Linked DNA regions of Massilia sp. METH4. The protein of the gene in region 2 interacts with the protein of the main gene of each other region in a pairwise test. Links are inferred from orthologs where the notes say so. Each region holds a gene or a part of one and is shown on either strand. Other genes may lie near its edges. The genes, in order: V6Z91_RS24100, rlmB and tsaE.

Region 1 (3,033 bases), 1.3 Mb from region 2 along the record:
CTGGTCGACATAGCGGCGCAGGATCGGCGACAGGTAGGCATCCACGACCGTGGTATCGCCGCGCGCCACGAGCTTCATCAGGGGGGTGGCTTCGTGGGACACCGAGACCTGCGCAAAGCCGATCTCGCGCGCGATGCGGGCGACGGCCTGTTCGTGCGCGGAGAACCGGTAGCCGTGCATGAAGACGATCGCCAGCGCCCGGTAGCCCCGGTCGTATGCCGCCCGCAGGCCGGCGCGCGCCTGCGCTTCGTCCAGCGGAGCGACCACGTCGCCGTGGGCGCCCATGCGCTCGTCGATTTCGACCACGTGGCCGTGCAGCAGCTCGGGCAGCACGATGTGGCGGTCGAACAGGCGCGGGCGGTTCTGGTAGGCGATGCGCAGCGCGTCGCCGAAGCCTCGTGTGATCGCCAGCGCGGTCGGCTCGCCCTTGCGTTCGAGCAGGGCGTTGGTCGCCACCGTCGTCCCCATCTTGACGGCACCGACGAGCCCCGGCGGCACGGCGTCCTCGCCGCCAAGGCCCAGCAGGTGGCGGATACCGGCCAGGGCGGCGTCCCGGTATCTGCCGGGATGTTCGGACAGCAGCTTGTGCGTGGCCAGCGTGCCGTCGGGCCGCCGCGCGACGATGTCCGTGAACGTGCCGCCGCGATCGATCCAGAACTGCCAGTCCATGCCGCCTCCCGCCATTCGAGAAAACCGCTATTCTATCGGCTTGTCCATCTTGCACGCAGCGGCCATGAATCCCCTCTACAGCGTTGCCCAGATCCGCGCCATTGAACAACAGGCCGCCGCACTGCTCCCGGCGGGCACGCTGATGGAGCGGGCGGGCCAGGCCGCCGTCAACGCGGCGCTCGACCTGCTGCCCTTCACGACGCCGCGGGCCAGGGTGCTGGTGCTGGCCGGGCCCGGCAACAACGGCGGCGATGCCTTCGAAGTGGCCGCGCACCTGGCGCATGCGGGTGTGCAGGTCTCGGTCCTGCACGTCGCGCCAACCGGGGCCACCGCGCCGGAACGCGACCGCGCCCTGCACCGCGCACAGGCCAGCGCCGCGCAATTCGTCGACCTGACGGCGCAGGAAGTGGCCGGCGGCGACTGGAACCTCGTGGTCGACGGCCTGTTCGGCATCGGCTTGCGGCGCCCGCTCGACGGAGCTCCCGCCGCGCTGGTGGCCGCCTTGAACACCCTCGCCTGCCAGGTGCTGGCGCTCGACGTGCCGAGCGGCCTTGATGCCGATACGGGCTGCATCGTCGGCGGTCCTGGCGGCCTGGCCGTGCGGGCCACGCACACGGTGACCTTCATCGGCGACAAGCCCGGCCTGCACACCTGCGATGGCCGCGACCATGCCGGCAACATCATCGTCGCCGCCCTGGAGCTGGAAGCGGCGGCGTTTCCGCCCGCCGCGATGCACCTGAACGACCCGGCATTTTTCGCGCGCCACGCGCGCGCGCGGCGGCACAACAGCCACAAGGGCAGCTACGGCAATGTGTACGTGCTGGGCGGCGCGCCGGGCATGGCGGGCGCGCCGGTGCTGGCCGGCCGCGCCGCGCTGCATGCGGGCGCCGGCCGCGTATACCTGTGCTTCGCCGGCCCGCCGTTGCCGGTGGACGCAGGCCAGCCCGAACTGATGTGCCGCGCCGCGCAGGAGGTGGATTTCGCGTCGGCCGTCACCGTTGCGGGGCCGGGCCTGGGCAATGGCCCGGAAGCGGCGCGGCTGCTGGGCGCCGCCATCGCGGCGCCACAGCCGCTGGTGCTCGATGCCGATGCCTTGAACCTGCTGGCCGGCGACGCGGCATTGCGCGACGCCGTGGCCGCCCGCACTGCGGGCACCATGCTCACCCCGCACCCGCTGGAAGCGGCGCGCATGCTGGAATCGTCGATCGGAGCGGTGCAGGCCGACCGCCTCGCCGCCGCCCGCGAGCTGGCGGCGCGGCTTGGTGCCTGCGTGGTGCTGAAAGGATCGGGCACCGTGATCGCCGCGCCGGACGGCCGGCTTGCCATCAACCCCACCGGGAACGCGGGCCTGGCCACGGCCGGCACCGGCGACGTGCTGGCGGGACTGGCCGGCGCGCTGCTGGCGCAAGGCTGGCCCGTCTGGGAAGGCGCGCTGGCGGCAGTCTGGCTGCACGGCATCGCTGCCGACGTGCTGGTGGCCGAGGGCACGGGCCCCATCGGGCTGACCGCGGGGGAATTGATTGCCACCGTGCGGGTGGCACTGAACCGCCTGGTGGCGCAGCAGGCGCACGCGGCCTGGCAGAGCCAGGCCGCGGGGCTGCGCGCCCGCTGAGCTTACACGAGGCGCCCTGCCGCGATGGTGATCGTGCGGGCGCAGCGCGCCGCCATGGCCGGGTCGTGCGTCACCAGCACGAGAGTCGAGCCGTGTTCACGGTTCAGCTCGAACATCAGGGCGATCACGGCTTCGCCGGTCGCCGCATCGAGGCTACCGGTGGGTTCGTCGGCCAGCAGCAGCGGCGGCTGCGTGACGAAGGCGCGCGCCAGCGCCACGCGCTGCTGTTCGCCGCCGGACAGGTATTTCGGGTAATGCTTCAGCCGGCTCGACAGTCCGACGCGGCCCAGCATCGCCTCGGCCTTCGGCCGTGCATCGTCATCTCCGGCCAGCTCCAGCGGCAGCATCACGTTCTCGACGGCCGTCAGGTGCGGCAGCAGCTGGAACGACTGGAACACGAAGCCCAGCTTGGCCTTGCGCAGCGCGGCGCGGCCGTCCTCGTCCAGCGCGAAGATGTCGACACCGTCGATCAGCACTTTTCCCTCGCTCGGCGTATCGAGGCCGGCGAGAAGACCCAGCAAGGTCGACTTGCCGGAACCCGAGGCGCCAACGATTGCCAGCGTCTGCCCCTTTTGCACGGTAAAATCCACGCTGTGCAAAATGGTCAGCTCGCCACTCGCATCGGCCACGCGCTTGGACAGGCCCGTTACCGCGATCGCGGTGGCGCCGGCGGCGCCGGCCGCATGCACACCGTCATGGTGCGATGCAGGCGAGTCCGGAATGAAATTGCTGCTCGCGTGAGGAAAATCTGG
Region 2 (2,944 bases):
CGTGCGGATCTCGCCGGCGGTCTGGTGGCCGCGCAGCATCAGCACGGCGAGCACGGCCAGCTTGTCCTGCTCGAGCGACCACTTGATGCGCATGCGGTGCTCGTATTTCGTCACGCGCGCGCCGGCGGCCGCCACGGCGTTGACGAGGCGGCGCTCGGTGAGCCGGGCCAGCACGTCGGCCACGGTGTCTTCCGAGATCTGCATCACCGGATCGCGGCTGGACAGCTGGTTGCAGCCATTGGTGAGCGCATTGAGCGACATCGGGTAGTTGTCCGGCGTCAGTGCTTCCTTCTCGGCCAGCACGGCCAGCACGCGGATCTCGAACGGGTCGAGCGTATCGGACGTTGCGGAAGGTGCGGAACCTTCGGACTGCGTATTGCCTGCTTCTGTCATCTCTCTATCCTCAATCGACCAGCTTGTTCAAGTGCGCGGGGTCGCCCTTGCCGACGGCTTCGATCTCCCCGCATTGCAAACCATTTTCCTTCAGCAGCGCGATGATGCGTTCGATCTGCCGCTCCTGCGCGGCCGCGTGGTTGATCAGCCCATGCAAGGCCTTGGACATCGGATCGTCGCCATTCGGCGTAACGCCGTAGGCGGCGAACAGCCGCTGCGCGTGAGCATCGTGTTTCTGCACGATATGGGCGGGGTTGCCCACGGCGGTAGCGCCCGGCGGCACGGGCTTGAGCAGCACGGCGTTCGAACCCACCTTGGCATACTCGCCCACCGTGAAGCCGCCCAGCACCTTGGCGCCGGCGCCGACGATCACGCCGCGCTCCAGCGTGGGATGGCGCTTCGCGCCCTGCGTGAGCGACGTGCCGCCCAGCGTGACACCCTGGTAGATCGTGCAATCGTCGCCGATCTCGGCCGTTTCACCGACCACCACGCCGAAGCCGTGGTCGATGAAGACCCGGCGGCCGATCCTGGCACCCGGATGGATTTCGATGCCCGTGACGATGCGCGCGAGCGAGCTGATGAATCTGCCCAGCCACTTCAGGCCATGGGTCCAGCACCAGTGTGCCCAGCGGTGCGCAATAATCGCGTGCAAGCCCGGGTAACACGTCAGCACCTCCCAGGCATTGCGGGCGGCGGGATCGCGTTCGATGATGCTGCGGATGTCTTGGCGCAGGTTGCGGAACATGGGCGTACGGAGTCGACGGCGATATCTCGATGGTAGCGCATCGCTGGTGAAGGTGCAGCGGATGGGCCGGCCGGCAGCCATTTACCCCAGGGTCTGCACTTGGGGTAAGGAGGCCGTCGCAACGCCCAACAGGAAGGGATCAGCCTTCCTTCGCGATCCTCTGCCGCCGCGCCTCGTACAGGCACACACCCGATGCCACGGACACATTCAGGCTCTCGACCGACCCAAACATCGGGATATTGACCAGCACGTCGCAGGTCTCGCGCGTCAGCCGGCGCATGCCCTCGCCTTCCGAGCCCATCACCAGCGCGGTCGGGCCGGTGAAGTCGGCTTCGTAGAGACCCTTCTCGCCATCGTCGGACGTGCCGATCAGCCAGATGCCGCGATCCTTCAGTTCGCGCAGGGTGCGCGCGAGGTTCGTCACGGTGATGTAGGGCACGGTCTCGGCGGCGCCGCTGGCCACCTTCGCGGCGGTGGCGTTCAAGCCCACCGCGCGGTCCTTCGGCACGATCACGGCATGCGCGCCGACACCGTCGGCCACGCGCAGGCAGGCACCCAGGTTGTGCGGATCGGTAATCCCGTCCAGCACCAGCAGCAGCGGCGGGCCTTCGATGGCGTCCAGCAGTTCGTCGAGGTTGCGGGCCAATGCCAGCTGCGACGCGAAGGCGATCACGCCCTGGTGGCGGCGGGTGCCGACGATCTTGTCGAGGCGGGCCGAGTCGACCGGCATCACGCGCACGCCGGCCGCCTTGGCATTGGCGATCAGGTCTTTCATGCGGCGATCGTCGCGCGCGGCATCGACGAAGATTTCCTCGACCGACGAGGCTTCGTGACGCAGGCGCGAGGTGACGGCATGGAAGCCGAAAATCATTTTGTTCTTGGACATGGTACTTGGTTCTTATGTGGCGAAGGGACTCGCCGGAAATGCGCCGAGGCAGGTGCCGCGGCGATGGCTTGCCTGGTTGATTATCGCTTCTTGCGGGTTTTGCTGTCAGTCCTGGCAGGCGCCTTGGCAGCCACTTCCGCGGCTGGCTTGGCAGCGCCCCGGGTCTTGGCGTTCTTGCCGTTCTTGGCGTTCTTGGCGCTATTGGCTGGCGCGGCTGCCTCGGCGCGGCGCTTGCCCTTGGGCTCGAACTCGACCTGGGGCACCAGCTTGATCGATGGCGGCGCTGCCGGCTTGCGGGCCACCGGCGCCGGCGCATCCTCGAACGTCACGGCAGGCTCCGTCCTCCCCTTGCGCGGCCCGGCCTTGCCTTCCCTTGCCGCGGGAGCGCCCGCGCCCCTGCCCGCGCCGTTGCGCGACGCGGCGCCGCGCCCACCGCCGCGGCGTGGCTTCACGTCGTCGGCAAAGGCCTCGTCGTCATCGAACGCCGCACCCTTGCGGCCGCCGCGCGCGGGCGGTGCCAGGCTGTCGGTCTCGCTCGGCGCCAGGCGCAGGTCGATCTTGCGCGACTCGAGGTCCACGCGCACGACCTGCACGGTCACGCGGTCGGTCAGCTGGTAGCGCTTGCCGGTGCGCTCGCCGCGCAGTTCGTGGCGCGCGTCGTCGTACTGGAAATAGTCGGCGCCCAGGTCCGTCACGTGCACCAGGCCCTCGACGAACAGCTGGTCGAGCTGCACGAAGATGCCGAACGTCGTCACGCCGGTGATGATGCCGCTGAACTCCTCGCCCAGCTTGTCCTGCATGAAGTAGCACTTCAGCCAGGCTTCCACGTCGCGCGAGGCCTCGTCGGCGCGGCGCTCGTTGGCCGAGCAGTGCACGCCCAGCGCATCCCACACCGTCAGGTCGCGCGCCGGCTTCGGTTC
Region 3 (3,004 bases), 3.3 Mb from region 2 along the record:
CTTGGCGAAATACGAGCGGATGCCGCGCACGATGGCGTCGGCGATCTGATCCTGGTAATTGTTGTCGTTCAGGCGCTCTTCCTCTTCCGGGTTCGAGATGAACGCGGTCTCGATGAGGATCGAGGGAATGTCCGGCGCCTTCAGCACGGCGAAGCCGGCCTGCTCGACGGCGTTCTTGTGCAGCTTGTTGACGCCGCCGATCTGCTGCAGCACGGCCTTGCCCACTTTCAGGCTGTCGTTGATCTGCGCCGTCGTCGACAGGTCGAACAGCACGCTGGCCAGCTGCGGATCGTGGCCGCCAGTGTTGGCGCCGCCGATCAGGTCGGCCTGGTTTTCCTTGTTCGCCAGCCAGCGCGCCGCCGACGAGCTGGCGCCCTTCTCGGACAGCACGAACACCGACGAGCCGCGCGCCGTGGGCTTCACGAACGCGTCCGCGTGGATCGACACGAACAGGTCGGCATCGACCTTGCGCGCCTTTTCCACGCGCTTGTTCAGTGGCACGAAGAAGTCGCCGTCGCGCGTGAGCATCACGCGCATGTTCGGGTGCTGTTCCAGCTTGGCCTTCAGGCGCTTGGCGATGGCCAGCACGATATCCTTCTCGCGGCTGCCGCGCGCGCCGATCGCGCCGGGGTCCTCGCCGCCATGGCCGGGGTCCAGCGCCACGGTGAGCATGCGCACCAGCTTTTCGTTCGGCTTCGCCGCCGGCGGCTTCGCTGGTTCCGTCTTCGCGATATCGGGCCGCGGCACGGCTTCGGAAGGCACGCCGGGCGCGGGGATCTTGTTGTCCGGCAGCGGCAGGCCGGGGGCGGGGTGCTGCTCGGCCACGTTCGGCTGGCCGACGGGCACGCCGTCGCTCGACCATTCGCCCTTTTCGATCATGGCCGCGATCGGGTCCACTTCCTGCACCGGGTACAGGTCGAAGATCAGGCGGTGCTTGTATTCGCCCACGGGCGCGAGCGTGAACACCTGCGGGCGGATTTCCTCCTTCAGGTCGAACACCAGCCGCACCACGCCCGGGCGGTTCTGGCCCACGCGCACCTGCTGGATGTAGGGATCGTTCGACTGGATCTTCGCCACCAGCGACTTGAGCTCGGGATTCAGGTCCAGGCCTTCGATGTCGACCACCAGGCGCTCGGGATTCTTGATGATGAAGTGCGAAGTCTTCAGGTCGGAATCGTTTTCCAGCGTGACGCGGGTGTAGTCGTCCGCCGGCCAGACGCGCACGGCGAGGATCTGGGCGGCGCGCGCGGGCAGCGGCGTCAGTACCGACAGCAACAGGGTGCCGCCGGCTTTCAGGAAGGTACGGCGGGTTGGACCGCGTCGATCGCCGGGCTGGTGCGGCATCAGAGGATCTGCGGGAAGTGGAGGCGTTGCAGGCATGACATACCTAATGCAGAGAACGCGTGCAATTCTACATCACGTCCTTCGCCGGCGACGGCAAGGGTGATGCGCAGGTCCGGCGGCGGCAGCACGCCTTCGGCTTTTTCCGGCCACTCGACGATGCAGATATTGTGGCCGTCGAAGTCTTCGCGAAAACCCGCGTCGAGGAATTCCTCGGGGCTGCCCATGCGGTACAGGTCGTAGTGGATGATATCGATCGGCCCGCTGTCGAGCGTCACATGATACGGTTCGGACAAGGTGTAGGTCGGGCTCTTCACGGTGCCGGCATGCCCGGCCGCGTGCAGCAGGGCGCGCGTGAGCGCCGTCTTGCCGGCGCCGAGGTCGCCGTGCAGGTGGATCGAGAGGCCGGGCAGCAGGGCGCGCGCCAGCGAAACGCCAAGGGCGGCCGTGTGGCTTTCATCGCGCAGGTGGGCTTTCATGGGTGGGATCGCATAAAATGGTGGATTGCCCCCGCATTGTACCGTCCGATGTCCCTGTCACCCGAAGTGTTGTCGTCACTTGCCGCCGCGATCAAGCGGTGGGGGAACGAGCTCGGCTTCGCCGAGGTGCGCATCGCCGACATCGACCTGGCGGCGGCCGAGCCGGGCCTGCAGGCGTGGCTCGACGCGGGCATGCATGGCGAAATGGATTACATGGCCGCGCACGGCATGAAGCGCGCGCGCCCGGCCGAGCTGGTGCCGGGCACCGTGCGCGCGATCACGGCGCGCATGGATTACCTGCCGGCGAGCCAGGATACGGACTGGCGCGCGCGCGAGCGCGCCCGGCTGGAAGACCCGACCGCCGCCGTCGTCTCCGTCTATGCCCGCGGGCGCGATTACCACAAGGTGCTGCGCGCCCGGCTGCAACAGCTGGCCGACCGCGTCAGGAACGAAATCGGCGAGTTCGGCTACCGCGTCTTCACCGATTCCGCGCCCGTGATGGAACTGCCGCTGGCGGAAAAGTCCGGGCTGGGCTGGCGCGGCAAGCACACGCTGCTGATCAACCGCGATGCCGGCTCGATGTTCTTCATGGGCGAGATCCTCGTCGATCTGCCGCTGCCGGTCGACCCGCCCACGGGGGCGCACTGCGGCCAGTGCAGCGCCTGCATCACGGCGTGTCCGACGGGCGCCATCCTCGGCCCTGGCCGCCTCGATGCGCGGCGTTGCATTTCCTACCTGACGATCGAGCTGAAAGGCGGCATCCCGGAAGAACTGCGGCCGCTGCTGGGCAACCGCGTCTACGGCTGCGACGATTGCCAGACCGCCTGCCCGTGGAACAAGTTTGCCCGGCGCGCCACGCTGCCCGATTTCGACGAGCGCCACGGCCTGGGTCGCGCCGGCATGGTGGAGCTGTTCGGCTGGAGCGAAGAGGAATTCAATCGTAAGATGGAGGGCAGCCCGATCCGGCGCATCGGCCACGAGCGCTGGCTGCGCAACCTGGCCGTAGGCCTGGGCAATGCCGCCGCGCTGGGGGGGCGGGGCGATCCCGCCATCGTCGCCGCGTTACAGGCGCGGTGCGATCATCCCTCGGAGCTGGTGCGCGAGCACGTCAGCTGGGCACTCGCGCGGCACCAGGCTTGAGCTGCCATTGGCCCTTGCGTCGTGCCGCCCGCAGCAGCACGACG

Evidence for each region.
Region 1: the proteins of rlmB (region 2) and V6Z91_RS24100 interact in binary tests that used the Escherichia coli proteins (3 or more experiments, as listed by UniProt). The link is inferred for Massilia sp. METH4 from one-to-one orthologs.
Region 3: the proteins of rlmB (region 2) and tsaE interact in binary tests that used the Escherichia coli proteins (3 or more experiments, as listed by UniProt). The link is inferred for Massilia sp. METH4 from one-to-one orthologs.

Annotation. Positions count from the first base shown.
Region 1 is NZ_CP146614.1:5,468,509-5,471,541, forward strand. What follows is about bases 128-3,007. They hold V6Z91_RS24100 (NAD(P)H-hydrate dehydratase), read left to right. Parts: upstream 128-733; coding sequence 734-2,281; downstream 2,282-3,007. Other genes in these bases: V6Z91_RS24095 (hydantoinase B/oxoprolinase family protein), read right to left, coding at 128-669; V6Z91_RS24105 (ABC transporter ATP-binding protein), read right to left, coding at 2,284-3,007. In the rest of the region: more of V6Z91_RS24095, read right to left, coding at 1-127; more of V6Z91_RS24105, read right to left, coding at 3,008-3,033. UniProt on the Escherichia coli protein: Bifunctional enzyme that catalyzes the epimerization of the S- and R-forms of NAD(P)HX and the dehydration of the S-form of NAD(P)HX at the expense of ADP, which is converted to AMP.
Region 2 is NZ_CP146614.1:4,139,918-4,142,861, reverse strand. What follows is about bases 152-2,942. They hold rlmB (23S rRNA (guanosine(2251)-2'-O)-methyltransferase RlmB), read right to left. Parts: upstream 2,025-2,942; coding sequence 1,278-2,024; downstream 152-1,277. Other genes in these bases: rnr (ribonuclease R), read right to left, coding at 2,105-2,942; cysE (serine O-acetyltransferase), read right to left, coding at 404-1,138; V6Z91_RS18285 (YceH family protein), read right to left, coding at 152-393. Outside these bases: more of V6Z91_RS18285, read right to left, coding at 1-151; more of rnr, read right to left, coding at 2,943-2,944. UniProt on the Escherichia coli protein: Specifically methylates the ribose of guanosine 2251 in 23S rRNA.
Region 3 is NZ_CP146614.1:805,547-808,550, reverse strand. What follows is about bases 83-2,933. They hold tsaE (tRNA (adenosine(37)-N6)-threonylcarbamoyltransferase complex ATPase subunit type 1 TsaE), read right to left. Parts: upstream 1,821-2,933; coding sequence 1,344-1,820; downstream 83-1,343. Other genes in these bases: V6Z91_RS03540 (CPBP family intramembrane glutamic endopeptidase), read right to left, coding at 2,929-2,933; queG (tRNA epoxyqueuosine(34) reductase QueG), read left to right, coding at 1,869-2,933; V6Z91_RS03555 (N-acetylmuramoyl-L-alanine amidase), read right to left, coding at 83-1,344. Outside these bases: more of V6Z91_RS03555, read right to left, coding at 1-82; more of queG, read left to right, coding at 2,934-2,960; more of V6Z91_RS03540, read right to left, coding at 2,934-3,004. UniProt on the Escherichia coli protein: Required for the formation of a threonylcarbamoyl group on adenosine at position 37 (t(6)A37) in tRNAs that read codons beginning with adenine.